3 linked regions of the Larkinella insperata genome follow. The protein of the gene in region 2 binds, or shares a complex with, the protein of the main gene of each other region. Links are inferred from orthologs where the notes say so. Each region holds a gene or a part of one and is shown on either strand. Other genes may lie near its edges.

What was found.
Region 1: the proteins of dnaN (region 2) and OQ371_RS02700 are in contact, whole or in part, in a cryo-EM structure (PDB 8GIZ), measured with the Escherichia coli proteins. The link is inferred for Larkinella insperata from one-to-one orthologs.
Region 3: the proteins of dnaN (region 2) and dinB are in contact, whole or in part, in a solved structure (PDB 1OK7), measured with the Escherichia coli proteins. The link is inferred for Larkinella insperata from one-to-one orthologs.

Annotation. Positions count from the first base shown.
Region 1 is NZ_CP110973.1:693,535-700,590, reverse strand. The notes cover bases 1,845-4,785. They hold OQ371_RS02700 (DNA polymerase III subunit gamma/tau), read right to left. Parts: upstream 4,272-4,785; coding sequence 2,418-4,271; downstream 1,845-2,417. Other genes in these bases: OQ371_RS02695 (DUF6962 family protein), read right to left, coding at 4,323-4,785; OQ371_RS02705 (hypothetical protein), read left to right, coding at 1,911-2,330. Also shown: OQ371_RS02715 (tetratricopeptide repeat protein), read left to right, coding at 1-728; OQ371_RS02710 (phosphotriesterase family protein), read left to right, coding at 741-1,727; more of OQ371_RS02695, read right to left, coding at 4,786-4,973; sucD (succinate--CoA ligase subunit alpha), read left to right, coding at 5,120-5,998; OQ371_RS02685 (DUF4271 domain-containing protein), read left to right, coding at 6,074-7,056. UniProt on the Escherichia coli protein: Part of the beta sliding clamp loading complex, which hydrolyzes ATP to load the beta clamp onto primed DNA to form the DNA replication pre-initiation complex.
Region 2 is NZ_CP110973.1:2,704,528-2,711,624, reverse strand. The notes cover bases 1,765-4,746. They hold dnaN (DNA polymerase III subunit beta), read right to left. Parts: upstream 3,826-4,746; coding sequence 2,704-3,825; downstream 1,765-2,703. Other genes in these bases: gldG (gliding motility-associated ABC transporter substrate-binding protein GldG), read right to left, coding at 3,998-4,746; OQ371_RS10960 (DEAD/DEAH box helicase), read right to left, coding at 1,765-2,473. In the rest of the region: more of OQ371_RS10960, read right to left, coding at 1-1,764; more of gldG, read right to left, coding at 4,747-5,668; OQ371_RS10945 (DUF4833 domain-containing protein), read left to right, coding at 5,816-6,361; OQ371_RS10940 (methyltransferase), read left to right, coding at 6,441-7,097. UniProt on the Escherichia coli protein: Confers DNA tethering and processivity to DNA polymerases and other proteins. Acts as a clamp, forming a ring around DNA (a reaction catalyzed by the clamp-loading complex) which diffuses in an ATP-independent manner freely and bidirectionally along dsDNA.
Region 3 is NZ_CP110973.1:4,226,268-4,233,249, forward strand. The notes cover bases 1,228-4,094. They hold dinB (DNA polymerase IV), read left to right. Parts: upstream 1,228-2,054; coding sequence 2,055-3,134; downstream 3,135-4,094. Other genes in these bases: pssA (CDP-diacylglycerol--serine O-phosphatidyltransferase), read right to left, coding at 1,228-1,823; OQ371_RS17045 (hypothetical protein), read left to right, coding at 3,234-3,608; OQ371_RS17050 (DUF5060 domain-containing protein), read right to left, coding at 3,657-4,094. Also shown: OQ371_RS17030 (3-oxoacyl-ACP synthase III family protein), read right to left, coding at 42-1,043; more of pssA, read right to left, coding at 1,131-1,227; more of OQ371_RS17050, read right to left, coding at 4,095-6,101; OQ371_RS17060 (DinB family protein), read left to right, coding at 6,686-6,982. UniProt on the Escherichia coli protein: Poorly processive, error-prone DNA polymerase involved in translesion repair and untargeted mutagenesis. Copies undamaged DNA at stalled replication forks, which arise in vivo from mismatched or misaligned primer ends.

The sequences.
Region 1 (7,056 bases), 2.0 Mb from region 2 along the record:
ACGACGACGAAACGCTAAAAGCCGTTGGCGAAGCGCAGAAAGCGTACGGGTATTTGAAAAAGGGGTTTAAGCTGATGGAAAAAAATCCGGAATTTTATTTCTCAACCGGACTTTATAATTATTACCGGGAACGGTATCCGCTGGATCACCCGGCGTCGAAACCGTTGCTGATTTTTTTTCAGGACGGCGATATGCCGCTGGGCATGAAACAAATGGAAACGGCGATCCGGCAAGGGCTTTTTACCCGGACCGAAACGGCTATTTACCTGGGCCATATCTACCTGGAACACGAAGGACAGCCCGCGCGCGCGGCTGCGGTAATGAAACCGCTGGCCGATAAGTATCCCCAGAATCCGATTTTCAACCTGATGGGGGCCGAAGCGCTGGTGCTGGCGGGGCGTTACCGCGAAGCACAGCCTTACATCGAGCGGCTTCAGAAACTTCCGCAGAAATTTCTGGCCATGCCGGTACACGTGCTGGAAGGGTTGGTGGCCGAGAAGATGAACGGTGATCTCAAACTGGCGACGGAACAATACCAGGCCGCTATTAAATTGCCGGTCGACGACGTACACACCAAAGAATTTGCGGCTCAGGCCTACAGCGGCCTGGCGCGTATTGCGGCCCGGGCGGGCGACCGAAACCGGGCCAAGGCCATGTACAAGAAGGCCCTGAGTGTGGCCGAATACAAATCCACCATCCGCGAAGCCAAGAACTACCTGAAATCCTGATCGCCGACTGCTATGAAACGCCGGACCTTCCTGAAAACTTCGTTAGCCGCCGGATTCGGGTCGGTTCTTGCGGCAAAACCGCGGGTTAACACCGTTAGGGGGAGCATCCGGGCGTCGGAACTGGGCATGACGCTCATTCACGAACACATTCTGGTCGATTTCATCGGGGCGGATAAAAGCAGCTTAGATCGCTGGGAGCGCCCGGTAGTCGTCGCAAAAATGCTTCCGTATCTGCAAACCCTGCGGCAACTGGGCGTCCGAACGCTGGTTGAGTGTACACCGGCTTACCTGGGCCGGGATCCGCGGCTGCTGCAGGAATTATCTGAAAAATCGGGAGTTCAACTGCTGACCAACACCGGCTACTACGGCGCGTCGAACGACAAGTACCTGCCCGCCCACGCGCGCACCGAAACCGCCGACCAACTGGCCGACCGCTGGGTGGCCGAATTTCAGAACGGGATTGACGGAACCGGCATCCGACCGGCTTTCCTGAAGATTGGCGTGAATCCCGGCCCTCTATCGGACTTACACCGCAAACTGATTACGGCAGCCGCCCGCACGCACAAGCGCACCGGACTGCCCATCTACTCCCATACGGGGCCTTACGTTCCGGCGTTTGAGCAAATTGACGTGCTCAAGCAGGAAGGGGTTGATCCGGCGGCCTTTGTCTGGGTTCATGCGCAGGGGCAGAACATGGTGCATTACGCCCGCGCCGTTCGGGAGGGAGCCTGGGTAAGCCTGGATGGGCTGGACGACAGCAACGTCGGGCAGTACGCGGAGAACCTGCTGCTGATGAAAGAAAACCGGCTTTTGCACCGCACCCTGCTTTCCCACGATGCCGGTTGGTACGATCCGGCCCAGCCCGAAGGCGGCTCCATTGGGCGGGATTACACGGTTTTGTTCCGGCGACTGATGCCTGAATTAAACAAAAAAGGATTCACCCAGAAAGAGTGGAAACAGCTTCTGGTGGATAATCCGGCGAAGGTTTTTTCGGCTTAAACGCTGCCTGATTTTCTTCTCAAACCGCTGATTTTCGCAGCAATCACCTGTAAATTACTGGTTTTCGTGGATTGTGCGAAGTCCGTTTCTGCCGGAACTTTGCCGTTGTCTTACCACTGACGCCCGATCGGTTGAGGGTTAGGCGGCAGTCTATCCATTCACAAAATGTAATCTGTCAACGCCATGAAAACACGCATTTTATCCGGTTTGCTCGCTATTGCTCTCGTTCAGTTTTCCTGCAAAGAGAAAAATGATGATCCACAACCTAACCAGGACCCAATCATTGGTTCGTGGTATTTGAAAACGCTTCAGGCAAATGGTCAAACCGCCGATGTTGCTAATCTGGCTTGTTACAAAGACACCCGATTTGTGGCGGATGAAAAAACGCTGACCCTGACGGTATCTGCCCCCAAACAACAAGGGTCAACAGACTGCCAGACGCAATCGCAGTCGGCCCAGTGGGAAAAAGACGGCGGTAAATATTATATGGTTGCCAACGGGCAACGGAGCGATGCGGGGATTCAGTTGAACGAAGCAGGGCAAACGCTTCAGATGATGGTAACTGCAGACGGAGAGCCAGTTACGCTTACTTTCCAAAAGTAAATTTTGGCGACGGCCTTCATTGATCCCGATTCCTCCCTAAATGAGTCGGATAGATGAAGGCCGTTCTAATTCTAAACCAAGTCACTCTTAGTAATCCACATCCAGCCCCAGTGTCCGCTTCAACTCCAGCAGGGCCGGGTTTTTTTCGGCCAGGTAATTGAATTTGTCCTGTGGAGTGTAGATCATCCGGCGCGTCTCCTGCACGGCAACCGAATGAACAAGCTGAATCTGGCTATTCTGCAACTCCCGCCGGAGGTAGGTGAGCAAATCCTGCCGCAAATCGTTCAGCAAATCAACCTGCAGGGAATTGTCGAGGGCAATGTGAATGGTTGTGCCGTCGAGGACAAACTCCCGGTTGAGCATCACCTGCTCCGTCTGCGAACCACCCTGCTGATCGCGCAGGCGGGTAAACGTATTCCAGGCCCCTTTGAGCTGCTCGAAAATAAACGGTTTGTCAACTTTCGGCAGTTCGGGCGCTTCAACCACAGCGGTTGCCGCACCAGTATCCACAACCAGGGCCGGCCGCTCCATCGAAACCAAATTGGTTGTCGTGCGCAGTCGGCTGCTGACGGGTTTGGGAATTTCGGCAACAACGGGAGGACGCTCCGCAACGGTTTTTACCGCGCCGTTTCCGTTCGTTTTCAGGTGATTACCGTTCGTAGGCTCACCCGGATGCGACGGGATGGGGGCCGCTGCTCCGTTTGTCCCGTTTGTACTTACGGGCTGGTGGTCAGGTGAGCTGTCCTTTTTTTTTTCAACCCGCTCGGCAGGTTGAGGATTGCTTTGGTTCGATTGATCGGGCGAAGCCGGTAGCGCCGACACATCAAGGACGTTCGGCAGATTCGCCAGCTTCATCAGGCAGACTTCCACGTGCAGCCGCTGGTTTTTAGCGGCCTTGTAATTCATGTCGCACTGGGCTCCGACGCTCAGCGCCGACAGCAGAAAGCTCATGGGCGCTTCGGCGGCCTGTTGCAGGTATTTCTGCTGAATGGTTTCGGTAACCTGAAGCAACTCAACAGTAGTCGCATCCTTGCACACCAGCAAATTCCGGAAATGCTCACTCAGGCCGACGATAAATTGATGACCGTCGAATCCTTTCCGCAGAATTTCGTCGAACAACAGCAGGCTTTGTGGCAGATTGGCCGCCAGCAGCAGGTCGGTGAGCCGGAAGTAATAGTCGTAATCCAGAATGTGCAGGTTTTCCAGCACTTCCTTGTAACGCAAAATGCGGTCTTCCGAAAACGTCACGTTCAGGTCGAACATCGAGAGGGCGTCGCGCAAACCGCCGTCCGCTTTCTGGGCAATCAGTTCGAGGGCTTCGTATTCCGCCTGAATGCTTTCTTTCTGGGCAATATTGGCCAGGTGATTGCTGATGTCGCGGGGCTGGATCCGGTTGAAATCAAACAACTGGCAGCGCGACAGGATTGTGGGCAGAATCTTGTGTTTCTCGGTGGTCGCCAGAATAAAAATGGCGTAGGAGGGAGGTTCTTCGAGTGTCTTCAGGAACGCGTTGAAAGCGGCCTGCGAGAGCATGTGAACCTCGTCAATGATGTAAATCTTGTATTTTCCCGACTGGGGTGGGTAGCGCACCTGGTCAATCAGGTTCCGGATGTCTTCCACCGAATTGTTGGAAGCCGCATCCAGTTCGTGAATGTTGAACGACGCGTTCTGGTTGAAGCTGACGCACGATTCGCACTGATCGCAGGGTTCGACGGCATCCGCCGATTGAATTTTACCCAGATTCTGGCAGTTGATGGTTTTAGCCAGGATGCGGGCACACGTTGTTTTTCCAACCCCGCGCGGTCCGCAAAACAGAAAAGCCTGCGCCAGGTGATTGGTTAAAATCGCATTCTTAAGCGTAGTCGTTATGTGTGCCTGCCCGACGACGGTGTCGAAGGTTGCCGGACGGTATTTTCGGGCCGAGACAACAAAATTATCCATGGTGCAAGTTAGCCAAAAAGTTGGAACCTTGCTGGTTAAAATCTCCGTCCGCTACATTTGCTCACGCAGGCCCTTGACGGATTTGCCGAAGCAAAGGATTGATAATGAAAGGGTATAATGATAAAAGTCGGCTGGATGGATGGGTAAATTATTTAACCGGCCGACGCGGGTAGCCAGCGCCAGAATCATGACGGCGACCACGATCCAGGAAGCGCGCGAATCCCGGCGAATAACGCCCAGAAAAGCGATTAGGAGAACGATTACCATCCCCAAAGAAGGAACCACAGCGCGAAAGGCGCCTACCGTCGGGTTCAGTAACAAGAGAAGAAACAAACCGATTCCCAGCAAGATCGTGATCAAGAAACTGCTTTTTGGAATCTGCTGCTTTAGGACAATTCCCCAGACTCCGACAATGACGCACACTACCCCCAGACTACCGGCCAGCGTTTCCAGGGAATAATGCAGCGGAATGATGCTCTGAACCCCAGCATATTTCAGAATTCCGACCAGCGCCGTCATGGAAATGGTCATTAAAAAAAGCCCCCACAAAATTCGATTATACCAACTCAACCCCTGAAAGTACCGCCAAAAGACCCAAATTCCTGTAAAAGCCAGCACGGCCTCTGAAAGCATATTTGATAGGTTCATGCTGGAAATAACAATTTTTAGAAGAAAAAGGCAAAAGTCTTGAGCGTTACGCACGGCGCGGAAAGAGCTGAAGGCCGCTCTTTTAACGCTTAATTCTTAACTCTTCACTCTTAACTTTGTTCTTTACCCATTTCGCTCTACTTTTGCGCCGGTTCCAAAAGCTTATACCTTCACACGCATAGCATAGCTTTCCATTCATCATGAGCGTATTAGTTAACAAGAATTCCAAGGTTATCGTACAGGGCTTTACGGGCTCTGAGGGGTCATTTCATGCTCAGCAGATGATTGAGTATGGCACAAACGTCGTTGGCGGTGTGACACCGGGCAAAGGCGGACAGACGCATCTCGATCGGCCCGTATTCAACACCGTGAAGGAAGCCGTTGAAAAGGCGGGGGCTGATGTTTCGATTATTTTTGTTCCACCCGCGTTTGCTGCCGATGCGATCATGGAAGCCGCGGATGCCGGAATTAAAGTAATCATCTGCATCACCGAAGGCATTCCGACCAAGGATATGATGGTAGCGAAAGAATACCTGAAAGATAAAGATGTACGGCTGATTGGACCTAACTGCCCGGGTGTTATGACGTCCGAAGAGTGCAAGGTGGGAATTATGCCCGGCTTCATTTTCAAAAAAGGCACCATCGGTATTGTCTCAAAATCCGGTACGCTGACCTACGAAGCCGTTGACCAACTCTCAAAAGTAGGACTGGGCCAGACGACGGCCATCGGTATCGGGGGGGACCCCATCATCGGCACAACCACGCGGGAAGCCGTTGAACTGCTGATGAACGATCCGGAAACCGAAGGAATCGTGATGATCGGTGAAATCGGTGGGGGTATGGAAGCGGAAGCCGCCCACTGGATCAAGGCTAGTGGTAACAAAAAGCCGGTGGTCGGTTTCATCGCCGGACAAACCGCCCCCAAAGGCCGCCGGATGGGCCACGCCGGTGCCATCATTGGCGGAGCGGACGATACCGCAGCCGCTAAAATGCGTATTATGGCCGAATGCGGTATTCACGTTGTTGAATCACCCGCTCTGATCGGAGAAACGATGCTGAAAGCACTCGGAAAAAATTAAAATAAAGGGATGAGTTATGAATGATGAAGTATGAATGCATCGTTCATAACTCATCATTCATAACTCTGTTTTTTTGTGCGGTTTTGTTTGATTGTGTCCACGTTGCTGCTGTGGGCTTTGGGGAGTAGGGCGCAGGGAGTTGGACCGAATCAACAGTTTTTTCCCGTCCACGACTTCCGCAATGACTGGTTGGTCTATGATCAGACCTATAAATCCTACGTGCCTTTCATTGACGAACAGCACGCGCTGGTCAATTCGGTCAGCTTTTTTCTGGATGCCGAAAGTAACCGCCGGTACTACCTCCTAATTTCAACCCGCCAGACCGGGTACCTGTTTATTGATGCGGCCCTCAAGCGCAGGCTGAACGCCAACGAGTGGCTGGTCATGAATCTGGATAGTTTATACCGGGCCTACCGCAAACCCGAATTGTTCCTGACAGTCCACGGAAGTCCGGGAGTGGACGATAAGCAGGTTTTCATCGGGCACCTTAAATCAGCGGCTCAGAAAGAAGTCGCAGCCGCCGAAACCCGCCTGAGCATTCTGCCGCGCCGGCCGTCGGCTTACGCAAATTTCTTCACGTTAAGCCTGCTATTTATTGCGGCCCTCAACGCCTATCTTTTTAATTTTCACCACCGGGCCTTCATCCGCTTTTTTGATCTGACGGATCTGCTGTCCATAACCGATCGGGACGAACTATTTCTGGTTAACCGCCCGCTCGGCCTCATCAATCTGCTCTTTTTGCTGAATCTAAGCTTCATAACGGCCTACCTGTACATGATCGTTCAGAGCAAAAACATTGATTTGTTTCTGTCGAGGGCACTGCTGTTGCGCGGACAGAGCCTGTTCGACCTTATTGTTACCTTCTTTGAGCTAAGCGCACTGGCCTTTCTGTTGCTGGTGGCGAAGTATGTATTTATTGCCGTCATTGGCGGGCTGTACCGGCTTGAACAGGTAGTCAATCTGCATTTTTTCAAAGCCATTCAGTCGTCACTAATTTTTTTTACGGCGGGGGCCATTCTGGTCGCCATTCTTTCCGCCAATACACCCGTCAACGCTAC
Region 2 (7,097 bases):
GCGGGTGGTTGGCAATCTGCCGAAGTTTGGTCAGGCCCTGCAACACCACCATCTGTGATTTCGCCATTCCGTCTTCTTCGATGCGCTCCAGAATCAGGTTCCGGTAGTACGATTTGGCTTCCTCGTACTGTTTTTCCTGCTCCGGCGACATGTCACTGTAGTGAATGCTCTCCACTTTTTCGGGCAAATCGCGCGCCACCTGCGATTTATGCCGGCGCAGCATAAACGGTTTGATGATGCCGTAAAGCCGCTGCGTTTTCTGCTCGTCGTTCTTCTTTTCAATCGGCACCAGAAACTCGTTGCGGAAAAACGTCTGGCTGCCCAGCAAACCGGGGTTAATAAACGTCATCTGCGTCCACAAATCCATCGTACTGTTTTCCAGGGGCGTTCCGGTCAGAATCAGCCGGTGCGCCGAATCGAGCTGCATGACCGCCCGCGTAATGTGCGACGACGGGTTTTTGATGGCCTGCGATTCGTCCAGAATGATGTAATGAAACCGGTAGCTTTTCAGCAGGTCGATGTCGATCCGGACAATGCCGTAGGAGGTCAGAATCAGGTCGTAATCATCAAACTGGGCGGTATTTTTATCCCGGTAGGTGCCGGTGTATGACATCACGCGCAGATCGGGCGTAAACCGCCGGGCTTCCAGCTCCCAGTTGTAGAGCAGCGACGTAGGCATCACCAGCAGCGTGGGTTCCTTGTGGCCCGCTTCCTTCTGCGATTGCAGAAACGCCAGCGTCATCACGGTTTTGCCCAAGCCCATGTCGTCGGCCAGACAGCCGCCGAACCGGTATTGATTCAGAAATTGCAGCCAGTCATAGCCCGCTTTCTGGTAAGGCCGTAACGAGCCTTTGAAGCCGCCAGGCAACGGATGGGAGCCAATTTCTTCAAAGCTCCGCAGTTGTTCGAGCTTCCGGCTGATAACTGCCGACGCCAGGCTCTCTTCCTGCAACTCCTGCACGAGCGCGATGTGGTGTTTGTGAAGCACCAGCCGGTCGCTGTCGGCTTCGTGCTCCATGAAGGCAAACAATTCGGAATATTTGGTAAACCAGGTTTCCGGAATAACCGCGATTTCACCGTTGGGCAGCGTAAACTCCCGCTTTTTGTTCAGAATCAGCGTCCGCAGCTTGATAAACGGAATTTCAAACTCCCCAAACTGCACTTTGGCGTAAATATCAAACCAGTCGCGGGTTTCGTTGATGGAAACCACAATGGACGAGTAGCCTAGGAAATACCGTTTGGGATCGTTGGCGTGCTGCGAAACCTGAAATCCGGCTTCCATCAGCAGGTTGTGGTTTTGCTGGAGCCACTCGAAAGCTGCAGCCTTGCCCAACCGGGAGTGGCCGTTATCCTTTAATTCGAGGCCGTTTGCCTTCAGCCAGAAAAGCGTCGACTGCTCCTTTCGGATATCCCGGCGGATTTTGTGAAAAATGTAATTCTCGCCCTGCTTTTCGATGCTGACGTTGGAAGAATCCGTAAAACCGTCGTACCGGAACGTGAATTGGCCGTACCGAAACAATAGATCAAAAACCACTTGTGAATCATCGAAAGATGGGGTCGGCCCCACCTCCGTCATCACGTCGCTCATGCGCCCTGAGGAGCCGTTGCCGTTCCGGTGAACCCCGCCGTTGGCCCCCACCGAATCAAAAAGCGAAGGAACGGCGCGGTGGTCGACCTGCTCGGAAACCGTCAACACCGGTGCGGGCGTCAGTTCTTCATCCCGAATTTCAAATCCCCGCGCGTAGACATCGTAGGAGGCAATCAGGGGAGCAACGAAGCGGTTATAGTATTGATCTTCAATATTCTTCGGGATAACAATGTTGCGTTTCTGCAAGAAGGGCCGCAGTTTTTTCCCGTCAACCTTATTTTCAAAATGAAACAGCCGGTTTCCGACCATCATCCAGGCCGGTTCGTCGCAAATCAGTAACGCATCCTTGAACTGGAATTCAACCCGTTCGCCCCTGTATTTGATGATCGGAAAGTATTCGGTTGCGGTTTCGGTCCGAACAAAATTGAAGAAAACCCGGGCTTTCTGCGGCATCCGCTCAATGGCCATCCAGGCCGGATTGCCGTCGCTGCCCATGACAAATAATTTCTTGTCTGCCAGCCGTTCCAGAATCATGGCCCGGCGGATTTCGAGGTACTCGCAGATGCGATCCTGTAACTCCTTATCACCTTTCTGCGGATCGTATACTTTCAGGAAAAAATCGACCGCCGGCAGCTTCTTCGGATTGAATTTTTTCAAAATCACATCCTGCTGCATTTCATCGATAATCCGAACCAGTTCGAAGTCTGCTTCGTCCAGCTCACTGGCAAATTCGCCCGCGTTTTTGGCCGATATTGTCTGATTTTGCAGGGTCAACTCACCACGAGGATTCAGTTGAACCACGAATGCTTCAAACAAATAACCCAGAAACTCGTGCTCCAGAAGTGAGTACACCAATTGAAACGGTTCCGCAGGAGAGACTTTCATAGCAAATTAAGGATCCGTAGTAATGACTGACTGCCCTTACCCGCACCTCACGTTCCACCATCAATCCGTTCCTAAGCAGAACTGATAAGCTGCTGAAAAACAAATAAAAGAAGTGATTTGCCGTCAGGTTAGAGTAAGCAACAAATTCAAATATACGAACCCACACAAAAAACGCAAGCCCGGAACGAGGGTTCCGGGCTAGAAATGATTAAATGGGTCTTGAACGGGAATTACGCGTACGTATTCAGCATAACCGGCATGACCAGCATCAGGATATCTTCGTTTTCTTCCTTGTCGGCCGGGATGACCAGGCCCGCGCGGTTGGGGGCCGACATCTCGAACGAGAGCATTTTGGCGCTCAGGTTGTTGAGCATCTCGGTCAGGAATTTGGCGTTGAAGCCGATTTCCAGCGCATCACCGTCGTAATCGCAGAGCAGTTTTTCGTTGGCTTCGTTGCTGTAATCCAAATCCTCGGCGGAAATGGTCAGCGAGTTCGTTTTCAGCGAAAGCCGGATCTGGTGGGTCGTCCGGTTGGCGTAAATCATGATCCGCTTCAGCGAATTCAGGATGTCGGTCCGGCCGATGGTCATTACGTTGGGGTTGTTTACCGGAATGGCATTTTCGAAATCCGGGAACCGCTCGTCGATCAACCGGCAGATCATCTGCGTATTGCCAAACGTAAACGACGCGTTCGACTGGCTGAACTCAGCCCGCACCACCGCATCCTCAGGCAGCGACGCCTTCAGCAGCGTCAGGGCTTTCCGCGGAATAATCATCGACGAGTTGCTGGGCGAGCTGATGTCCATCCGACGGTAACGGATCAGCCGGTGACCGTCGGTGGCCACAAACGTCGCGCTTTCTTCACTCAGTTGCAGGTACACCCCCGTCATGGCCGGGCGCAGGTCGTCGGTGCTGGTGGCAAAGACGGTGTTGTTGATGGCGCTCAGCAGGGCGTCTGACGACAGTTCCACCGACAGGCTACGGTTGACCGACGGGATTTTCGGGAAGTCGATGGGGTTTTCGCCGGATAATTTGTAGCGACCGTTGTCGGTCAGGATTTCCGTTCCGAATGTTTCTGTATTGACGTTGAACGTAATCGGTTGTTCGGGCAGGCCGCGCAGCGTATCCAGCAGCAGCTTGGCCGGAATGGCAATGGCTCCCTTCTCCGACGACTCCACGGTAATGTTGGTAATCATCGTGGTTTGCAGATCGGACGCCGTCACCGTCAGGGTGTCATCTTCCAGTTTGAAGAGAAAATTCTCCAGAATTGGCACAATGGGGTTCGTTGCCACCACACCGTTGATGGCTGAAAGTTGCTTGAGTAATACGGAGGAGGAAACGATAAATTTCATATGCAATTTTATTTGGGGCCGTTTGTCCAATAAGAACAAAAGTAGGAAAAATAGTGGAAACGGTGGAGACTATTTCGCGGAGTTTAGCGGAGTTTCTTTGGCGGTAAGCAGAGTCGTTCTCCGCTAAGCTCCGACGTTCTCTGCTCAACCCCGCGAAATAACTTAAAATCCCTCACGCATACTTCCTCCGGCGCGCGAACTGCCACACAACCCCCACAAAACCAACCAGAAGCACCGGTCCCAACAGGTTCAGAAGCTGCCACGAAAGGCGCTCTTCGCGCAGCCGGATTTTGTCCAGGGGCCGGAGCGTCACCTGCCGGGTGCGGGCACCAATAATCCCGTTGTCGTCCAGCAGGTAATTCACCGCGTTGACCACAAAATCCTTGTTGGCAAATGTGTTTTTCGAGAACCGTTCGTAGCCGAGTGGGTACGGGGTATTCGTTCGGTAGTTGATGTCGTTGATCAGCAGATCCCCATCGGAGCAAACTACGATTTTCGACGGTTGCCCCTGCGCTTTGAACGAAGCCGCGCGCGGATCGCCGGGCAGGATGCGGTTGGTGTAGAGCGACTGAAAACGGCCTTCCAGCAGGCAGGCAATAAGCTGAACCCCGCTGTCGTAGGTACGGGGGTCGGGCTGCTGCCGGGCTTCGTTGTAGCTCACCAGCGCCGGAGCCTTCAGGATTTTGGTATATTGTGAAGACAGCAGCAGGGGCGTTTTCGTGATGCCCGGCGCCTGCACGGTATCGAGGGTACTGGTAAACCGGCTGTATATTGCATCCAGGTTTCGCACAATCGGGCTTTTGTGGTTGGCCGCCCCGCCAAAATTGTTGATCAACGGAAAAAACCGCCACGGCAGCAACTGCACGTTGGGTTTATCGCCCATGTTACCCACATTGAGTGGAATAAAGGCGCAGCTCAGGTCTTTGATAATGTCGTTGTTGAGCCGAATACCCCAGCGAAAAAACAGGTCGTTCAGGTTGAGGTTGAGCGGCTGGGCGTAGGTGCCCTCGCGCCCGATGCTGTCGATTCGCAACCCGTCGACAAAAAACAGGGCTTTGCCGCCGTTGACCACAAACTGGTCGATCTTGTATTTGTCGGCTTCGGAAAACGGGCGGTCGGGTTTGGGAACAATCAGCCCATCCAGCCCCACCAGATCGCGGGATGCCTGTAAATCAATCAATTTAATGTCGTAAAACTCCTGCAGGGTAGCCAGCAGATCGGACATGCGCAGCGGCTCGACATCCGTGTAGGAAACCGTCACCCCCAAGACTTTTTTCTCCCGAATCGTCAACCGCCGAATCGCCGACGCCAGCTCGTATTCGACGTTTTCAATGGACTGATTCAGTTGTTCTTCCGGTGAACTGGAGCGGTTTCCGCGCAGCAGCAACACCGGCAATTCGCGGCCTTTGTACGACACAATGGCCCAGGGATAGATTAACTGTTCGGTTCGTTGGTTGCCTTCCGCCGTAAAATTCAGATTGGTCGGCGTCAGGCCCTTCTGAAGCAGCTGGGTCTGAAACTCCGTGCGTTGTTTTTCGTTCGGATTGGCGGTCGGGTCGATGAAACGGTACGTCAGCGTCTGACCAGCCCGGGCCTGAAATTCCGCCAGCGTTTCCCGGATGCTGGTTTCCAGTCGTTTGAAACCGGGCGGCAAATTACCCGTCAGGTACACGTTGACGTGCACATCATCGTCGAGGTTGGCCAGCAGATTTTCGGTGGCTTCCGAAAGCGTGTAACGACCTTCCTGCGTGAGATCAACCCGGAAAAACAAAAAAGAAGACAACAGATTGACCACGACCACCACGGCCAGCACAATCCCAAAACGAACCAAGAATGACTTCATACCTGCGTAAAACGCTGAAAGCAGTTAAGTTGTGCGAAAGTAGAAGAAAAAATGACGGACCCCTAAATTTTTGACGACGACGTAGGGGGAAGCGCGGAGATAGCGGTCTTAGGTCTGTAAACAACAACATGCTACTGAATTCTTGCTATGAACTACCGTCATGTCTTCTTCCTGCTGTTTCTGCTGGAACTGACCAGCGCCTTTACAACCGCATCGGGCGGTGCCAGCGAATTTCCGGTGCCACCGCCCGCCCCCAACCGCTTGTTTTACATTCAGCGGAGCAACGACGCCAATACCGTAATCTACGAAGCCAATGTAACCACCGGCCGACGGCTCAACGCCGAGGACCCCGTCAGTGTTTACTGGATTCGCTACGCCGAACGGGGCCAGCGGGAGTCGCTGTCGATGTTTCAGTGGAAAATGGCGTACGGTTACAAACACAAGCCGTTGGCTCAAAGCGACAACAGTTTTGAAATTCAATTAAATGCGTTCAAAAAACGGCCCATCTGGGTCGATCTACAGCAAGGCAAGCCCATCGCCCTGACCACCATCAATGGCCGGAGAGCCTGCCTGCAGAAGGTTTTTGTCCAACTGGCTTCCGATTCCGGCCTGCTGCCGAAAGTGCAGTACGTTGAATTATTCGGAACCGACCCGGTCGCTGGCACTCCGGTTTACGAACGCATCCGGGTGTAGCCAAACGGACCACGTCCTCAGAAAACCGTGGTGCTTCGGGTTGCCTGCTTATCTTTAAGGCGAACAAACCCTTGAAGTAATGCTAGACAACGCTCAACTCGACCCTGCCCCAATTACCCGCCATTTGCGGGCCATGTTTGGCTCCCGCCTGCTGATTGCCGCCGTTCACCACCTGAATGTTTTTGAAGAATTAAGGAACGGTCCACTTTCCGTTACCGACTTTAGCCGCCGGCTCGGACTAAAAGAACGTCCGGCCAGCGTGCTCTTTCCGGCGCTTTGCGCCATGGAATTGCTTGAATACACCGAAGCCGGTGCACTTCGGATTTCGGCGTTGGGGCAGTATGTAACGCAGACCCAGACGCCTAACCTGACGGGCTATGTCGGTCTGGAAAAAAATGACCCCGGCGTAGTGGAAATGGCCGTTCGGTTGCGAAACGACGGTCCGCTGGATACCTCCGGCGGTATTTCCTACGTGAAAGAAGGCGACGCCCCTTCGCCGATGGACGATGCTGAACTGTCCCGGATGTTTACGCTTGGTTTGGCCGGTCGCGCCCAGAAGCTCTCCCCCCTGGTCGCCAGTAAAATTTCCAGAAGTTCCGGTCATTTGCTGGATGTTGCGGGCGGAACGGGGTATTATACCTACGAATGGCTCCTCCTCAACCCGGATGCTACGGCTACCTTGTTCGACCGGCCTGCGGTACTGGCCGTTGCCGCCGAACTGCTCGACGCCTTTGCC
Region 3 (6,982 bases), 1.5 Mb from region 2 along the record:
ATAAAAATTTAACCCTTTAAGGCCGATAATTTAATCTGCCCTTACCACTTCAAAAGGGCTGAAGCCCAAGTAAAACCGCTGCCAAAAGCGGCCAGGCAAATCAGGTCACCCGGCTGGATTCGACCCTGCTCCCAGGCTTCGGTGAGCGCGATCGGGATGGATGCCGCTGTGGTATTGCCAAACCGCTGAATGTTGTTCACAACTTTCTCGGGTGGTAATTTCAGTTGCTGCCGGACGTAATCCGAGATGCGGATATTAGCCTGATGGGGCACCAGCAAGGCAATGTCCTCGGGGCTGTATCCGTTAGCCTGCAGCGCTTCCTGAATGACTCCCGCAAAGTGCACCGTTGCGTGTTTAAAAACCGCATTGCCGTTCATAAATACGTCAAAACCGCCCTCGTCAATCATTTCCTTCGTGGCCGCGCGTGAAGGTCGGCTGCTGCCCGGCTCACGGATGTAAAGCTCCTCAGCGTAACGGCCGTCGGCGTGCAGGTGGGTTGATAAAATACGGTGTTCGGGATCGTCGGTGGCCTGCAAAACGGCCGCACCCGCGCCATCCCCGAAAATAACCGCTACATTCCGGCCCGCTGTGCTTTTGTTGATCCAGGTGGACTGAATCTCCGAACCCACCACCAGAACCGTTTTGTACATACCGGTCTTAATAAACTGATCCGCAATGGAAAGCGCGTATACGAAGCCGGAACACTGGTTTCGAATATCGATGACGCCGATGCCTTCCAGACCCATCTCGCGCTGCATCAGAAAGCCCGACCCGGGGAAAAAGTAGTCGGGCGTAATGGTGGCAAAAACAATTAAGTCAATATCCGACGGCTGTAGCCCCGCCCGTTCGATGGCCATGCGGGAGGCCGCCGTGGCCATGCTGGCGTTGGTATCCTTGCCGTACGTAAAATACCGGCGCTGCTCAATACCCGTGCGCTCCCGAATCCACTTGTCCGACGTGTCCATGTATTGCGTCAGATCCTGGTTGGTAACGACGTTTTCGGGAACGTAAAAACCCAGCCCGGTGATTGTTGAATAAGCCATTGTTTATGCCTTAATTTCCTTCAGTAAGGAATACTCTTCCCTAATTAAATGGGCCAGCGGTTGATCGCGGGCCGTATCGGCACCCCGTTACTGCTTTACTCCCTTATTTCTAACGAAAAATGAAACCAGGATGTATAAGAAAATAACCAACGGAAACCCCGCGAATCGCAAAACTAACAAGAGCAGGGCCGATGCGATCAGGAAAATGAATTTTACCTGATTGTCCCGCCAGCCGAAGGTTTTAAACTTGAACGCCAGCAACGGCAATTCGGCCACCAGCATGAACGAAAAGCCGACCAGAAAAAACAACGTAATGGGATTTTGCCACAGAAAAGCAAACTGGGGCTGGTAAGAACTCATCAGCGGAAAAGCCGCAATCAGGAGCGAATTGGCCGGAACGGGCAACCCGATGAACTGGTCGGACTGGCGGGTGTCGATGTTGAAATTAGCCAGCCGGATGGCCGACAGAAGCGCAACCAGATAAGCCGCATATGACCAGGTTCCGAGTCCCAACGACCACAACTCCTGGAAGATCAGGGTGGCGGGTAAAACCCCAAACGTCACAACGTCGGCCAGTGAATCCAGTTCTTTTCCGAAAGGACCCGACACGCCCGCCAGCCGGGCCACAAAACCGTCGCCAAAATCGAGCGCCCCCGCCAGCAGGATGAGCCAGGCCGCCAGCTCGGAATGCCCGCGTAGCGTCATGACCAGGCCGATGCAGCCGCAGAGCAGGTTGCCACAGGTCATGGCATTGGGGAGTTGTCGGAAAAGCGTGTTAATCGACTTTCAGTAGCTTAGGTGAAACGTTGGTTCGGTCAGAATCGGACTGGATACGGAAAATACCCTGTCGGAAATAACCGCGTAAATCTACGGGAGAGAGTTGTCAACTCAAATTTTTGGACGGAAGAAAAGAATTTTCTGTGGTAATCCCGCTGCACGAATGATTGGCAAAAACCGTTATTTCGTAGTAAATTGAAAGATTATTGGCATCAGAAATCATCGTTTTTAAGTGTGGAAGAGTCCGCCGTACGAAAGATAATTCACATTGATATGGACGCGTTTTACGCGTCCGTTGAGCAGCGGGACAATGCCGAATTGCGGGGGAAACCCGTGGCCGTGGGTGGTTCGCGCCAGCGGGGGGTGGTGGCGGCAGCCAGTTACGAGGCCCGGCAGTTTGGCGTCCGCTCGGCCATGGCATCTTCGGTGGCCGTTCGGAAATGTCCCGTATTGATCTTTGTCAAACCGCGCTTCGACGTTTATAAAGCCGTTTCCAGCCAGATACGGGCTATTTTTGCCGAATATACGGCGCTCATCGAACCGTTGTCGCTGGACGAAGCTTATCTGGACGTAACCGAAAATCTGAAAGGGATTCCCTCCGCGACGCAGATTGCCCAGGAAATCCGGGCTGAAATTCAGCAGCAAACTCAGTTGACGGCTTCGGCGGGGATTTCGTACAACAAGTTTCTGGCAAAACTAGCCTCCGACTTCCGTAAACCCAACGGATTTTATGTGATCAAACCCGCGCAGGGCCTGGCGTTCGTTGAGACGCTGACCGTCGGGCAGTTTCACGGTATTGGCCGGGTGACGGCGGCCCGGCTCAACGAGCTTGGCATTTTTACCGGCTGGGATTTGCGGCAGCAAACCGAAGCCTTTCTGAAACAACACTTTGGCAAGGCCGGAAGCTATTATTACACCATTGCCCGGGCGATTGACCACCGGCCCGTTACGCCCGACCGGATTCGCAAATCGATTGGTTCGGAAAATACGTTTGACCGGGATTTAAGCGCAGATTCTGAACTCGTTGAGGGGTTGCAACCGATGCTCGATTCGGTCTGGCGGTCGTGTCAACGCCTGGGGGTGGCTGGCCGTACGGTAACGTTAAAGGTGAAATTTGCCGATTTCGAGCAAATAACCCGCAGCCGGACAGCGTTGGGACCTATACTGCAAAAAGAGTTTCTGGATCGGATCGGCGTGGAGTTGTTAACGGCGCTTTTTCCGGTGCCCAAGGGGGTGCGGCTGCTGGGTATTTCGGTTTCGAACCTGGAAACTACCGATCAGCCCACCAGCCAGCAACTGCTGTTGCCTTTTTAAGAAAACGACCGTTACCGGTTTGTAAAAATACCGTCAGGTACCATACATCGGCTATTTTTTTATGTAATTTGTAGCCACTTTTTTTTCACCGAACACGCTATGAACGCCCGACCGAAACCAAACCGTTATTACATGATGTCGAACGGCCCGGCATTGATGACGGAATGGAGTCTGAAAGAACTTAAGCCGACTGATAGCCCCCTGCCCATCAAACTGACGAAGCAGTGGCTGCTGGCTTTTGGTTTTCGGCCCGACGCGCGGGGGCAGTACTGGACGCTGGAAGACTGCCGGTTAATTCCGGGTGTCAACTGCTGGCTGTGCGTGCATTCGCGTCGGTATCTGCGGTTCGTGCATGAACTGCAGGATTTGTTCGACGATCTCTATAAATATACGGAACTGAGGCTGAAAACTGGCCTTAACAGCCTGCATGTGCCGACCATTCTGCCAACATCCGTTCGTGCTTCTAAGCTTTAGCGGTGTAACCCACGTGTCACTAAATACTGAAAGGAGCGACTATTGGGTTTATTGAATCATGATTTTTTTCGTATGCAGATTGCCGCACAGATTAACGCGTAAAATATAGACGCCCGCACTCAAGCCATCCAATCGTACTTCCATATCTCCAGGTGACTTCAGGGCGCGGTAGGGGACTTTGTACGCCCTCCCCTGGGCATCGGTAACGGCTACATTCACCTCCGTACACTGACTATCAATTCCCTGGATGACTACATGGTTAGCGGTGGGATTGGGGTAAATCGCAAAGGGTTTGGCAACGGGCTGAGACGGTACTACCTCAATCAACGCCACCCAATCCTCATTCACGGCATCCGGGGGCGTACCAATGGATTGCGGACCGCTACCGGCGACCGAACGCACCGAACCGTCCTGCAGGGAGCCGCCGTTGCGGGGATCATACCATTTTACCGAGTAGGTATCCTCCGTGCTTAAGGTAATGGTGGCTGTTCCGCCGTCTTTGAGGTAAACCACATACAGCTTGCCTTCCTGGCCTAACACCCAGCCCCGGCTGACGTTGTTTAAGACCGTAGCCTCTTTAACGGGTACGTGCGCATTGAAAAAATTCAGGGCATTCCGGTTGAAGCGCCACATCTTGGCCCGTGAGCGGAAGTCTTCGGCGGCCAGATCGGTTTCGCCGGTGTTGCCACCAAAATAGTATTCAATACCGGCTCCACCAGCCATCAGGTTGCCCCACAAGCACTCCTGCCGCATACCATCCTGATTGTCGGCCACAGTACCTCTTTTGCCTTTGTAATCGGCATCGGTGGACACGCCCACGGAATTCTGCTCATCGTTGGCCACAATCCACTTCTTGCTCGCCAGATTCGACTGCTGCACCCATAGTTTGGTTTCCTTGTAAACATTGTTCCAGTCGGTCTGGATCGAAACCCCACTGTAGTCGGACTGATTGCCCAATAAAGGGGTGTAGGCTTCGTTCTGCTGTTTCACGTTGGTGTGCAGGACGATGTTGCTCTTGTACGGGTCATGCTCGTAGAAGTACTGGGCCATGTCCTTGCGCTGCTGGGTGGTCTGAATGTTTTCTTCACCGATGTTCCAGTTCAGGGCCAGGTGATGACCAAACCGGGCGATCAGTTCGCGGTAGTACAGCCTGCGCTGAACCCCCACCTCGCCACCGTCCAGCAACGTGCAGTTTTCCTTCTCCTGGGTTTTGAAGTGCAGATACATCCCGAGCTTTTCACTGTGCTCAAAAACCATTTCCCACTGATCCAGCTTCGAGCAGTCCATCCGGGTGAAATCTTCCGAACTCACGTACGGATACACATTTTTGTCATCGCCCTTGATGTTCATCGTCAGAAACGAGAAACTGTTGAGCTGCTGGCTGGCCAGGTAATTGATTGCCCCGATGATGCCCTTACCTTTGCTGCCCTGCCAGGTAGGGTCGCCCTCTTTCCAGTCCTGCACGTGAGGTCCCCAGGTTTTACGCCGACCCGCAATATTGGGCGTATTGTCAAAGTCGTTATAGGCCAGAAAGTTCTCCGGTGAGTCGACACCCCCTTTCACAAAATAGTCGCCGGTTTCGGCAAACTGCAAGTAGTGTTCGCCCACGTAGCGCAGACGGCCCTTGGCCCGAAGGTCTGTTCCTTTTTTGTCGGTTGCGGAGACGGTAATAGTTCCCGATTTACCGTCAACCAGTGACACGGCGGTTCCTTCAGCATCCTCGTCACTAACGGCAATATTATCGCCTTTCCGCATGGAGATGGTGTAGTTCCAGATGCCGGTTTCGTCGGGTGAGAAATGCACTTTCCAGCTATTGCCAAAAGTAGCGCTGGTCTGGCCCGCGTTGCCATCGGCGGCAAAATAGCCCGGCACCACAAAGCGTTTGGTTCCTTTGGTAAAGGTTACGTTCAGACGGTAGTTCAGGAAGGGGTTTTCGGCTGCGGATTCGGCGGTCGCCGGGCCGTCAATGACCAGCGTTATTTTATGCCATTTCTTCAACTCCCCTTCGACAAGAACATTTCCTTTGCCTTCCGGGCCGTAATTGGGGGCGTCATCGGGCGGGGTGATGGATACAACCGTGAAGGTAACCGTCATTGATGTGCCGGCCACACCGGAAGCGTTGTAGGGCGTGGCTTTCAGGGTATGCACGCCCAGCGTAGGCGTCCAATTGTTGGGAGAACCCTGGGAATCGCCCGCCAGAAAATAGGGGGCATCCCGTTCGGTGCGGAAGTTCTCGTTACCGTCCAGGGCAAAAACCACCCTCCCGATGGTAGACGGATTGGTATTAGCCCGAACGTTGAGCGAGTTGCCGGTTACTTTCAGGTTGATTGTATCGCCATTTTTTAACGGCTTCAGGTCGGTATTGGTGGTGGCGCTAACCAGCGTAAGGCCGCTTATTTCATCGGCGTACGCGAAAAAGGGGAGCAGGTTCAGGATGATTGTACAACAGGCCAGAAACCGCTGCAACCCTGTTTTTGGTAATTGTTTTTTCATAAAAATAATGGTGGGGGTATCCGTATGCTATTAACCGGTCTATCCGTTGGCGTTAGCGGGTGCTCCCTGACTCAAACACACCCTTTTAAACTGGTTACGTTCTGAGACGATTGGTTGCAGCCCCGTACTGCCAAAGGTGCCTGCGCAATTCTGTCCTATTAATTTATGCCCGAATTATACTTATAAGATAGAAGCAAGAATACTTAAGCAAAGTAGCGAAAATTTTTGGTTTTGGACGAATTAAGTTCGGGAACGGTTACCGGCGTTTGAAGGGGTAGACCGCTTAGATGGCGAAGCGAAGCGGGGGTATCCTTGCCAGCAAGTCGGTCAACAGGGGAGGGAAGGTGAGGGGGCGTAAAAACAAAAAAGCCCTTCAGGGTTCTTCCTGAGGGCTTTTTGTCTTGGAGCGGACCGGACGGGACTCGAACCCGCGACCTCCGCCGTGACAGGGCGGCATTCTAACCAACTGAACTACCGATCCAAGTTTTTCTTTTTTGCCTTCGTGATTCCGAAAACGTGGTGCAAAGGTAGTGGCTTTTCGATATAACGCAATACCTTTACTGAAAAAAAATGAAGAAAATTTAATGAAGAAACCTTCCACGGCTGAGTATCCGGTCGAGAGCTTTTTCGCTAGATACATCGATTTAGTTGATACCGAGAATGTTATCGACCTGTTGCGCCAGCAATGCGCTATTGTAGAAAGTTTGTATAAAAATTTAACGGTTGTGCAGCAGGACTACCGGTATGCGGCCGGAAAGTGGTCGCCCAAGGAAATGTTGGGACACATGATCGATACCGAACGCATTTTTGCCTACCGGGCCCTGTGCATTGCCCGGGGGGAACAACAGTCACTGCCGGGTTTCGACGAAAACACCTATGTC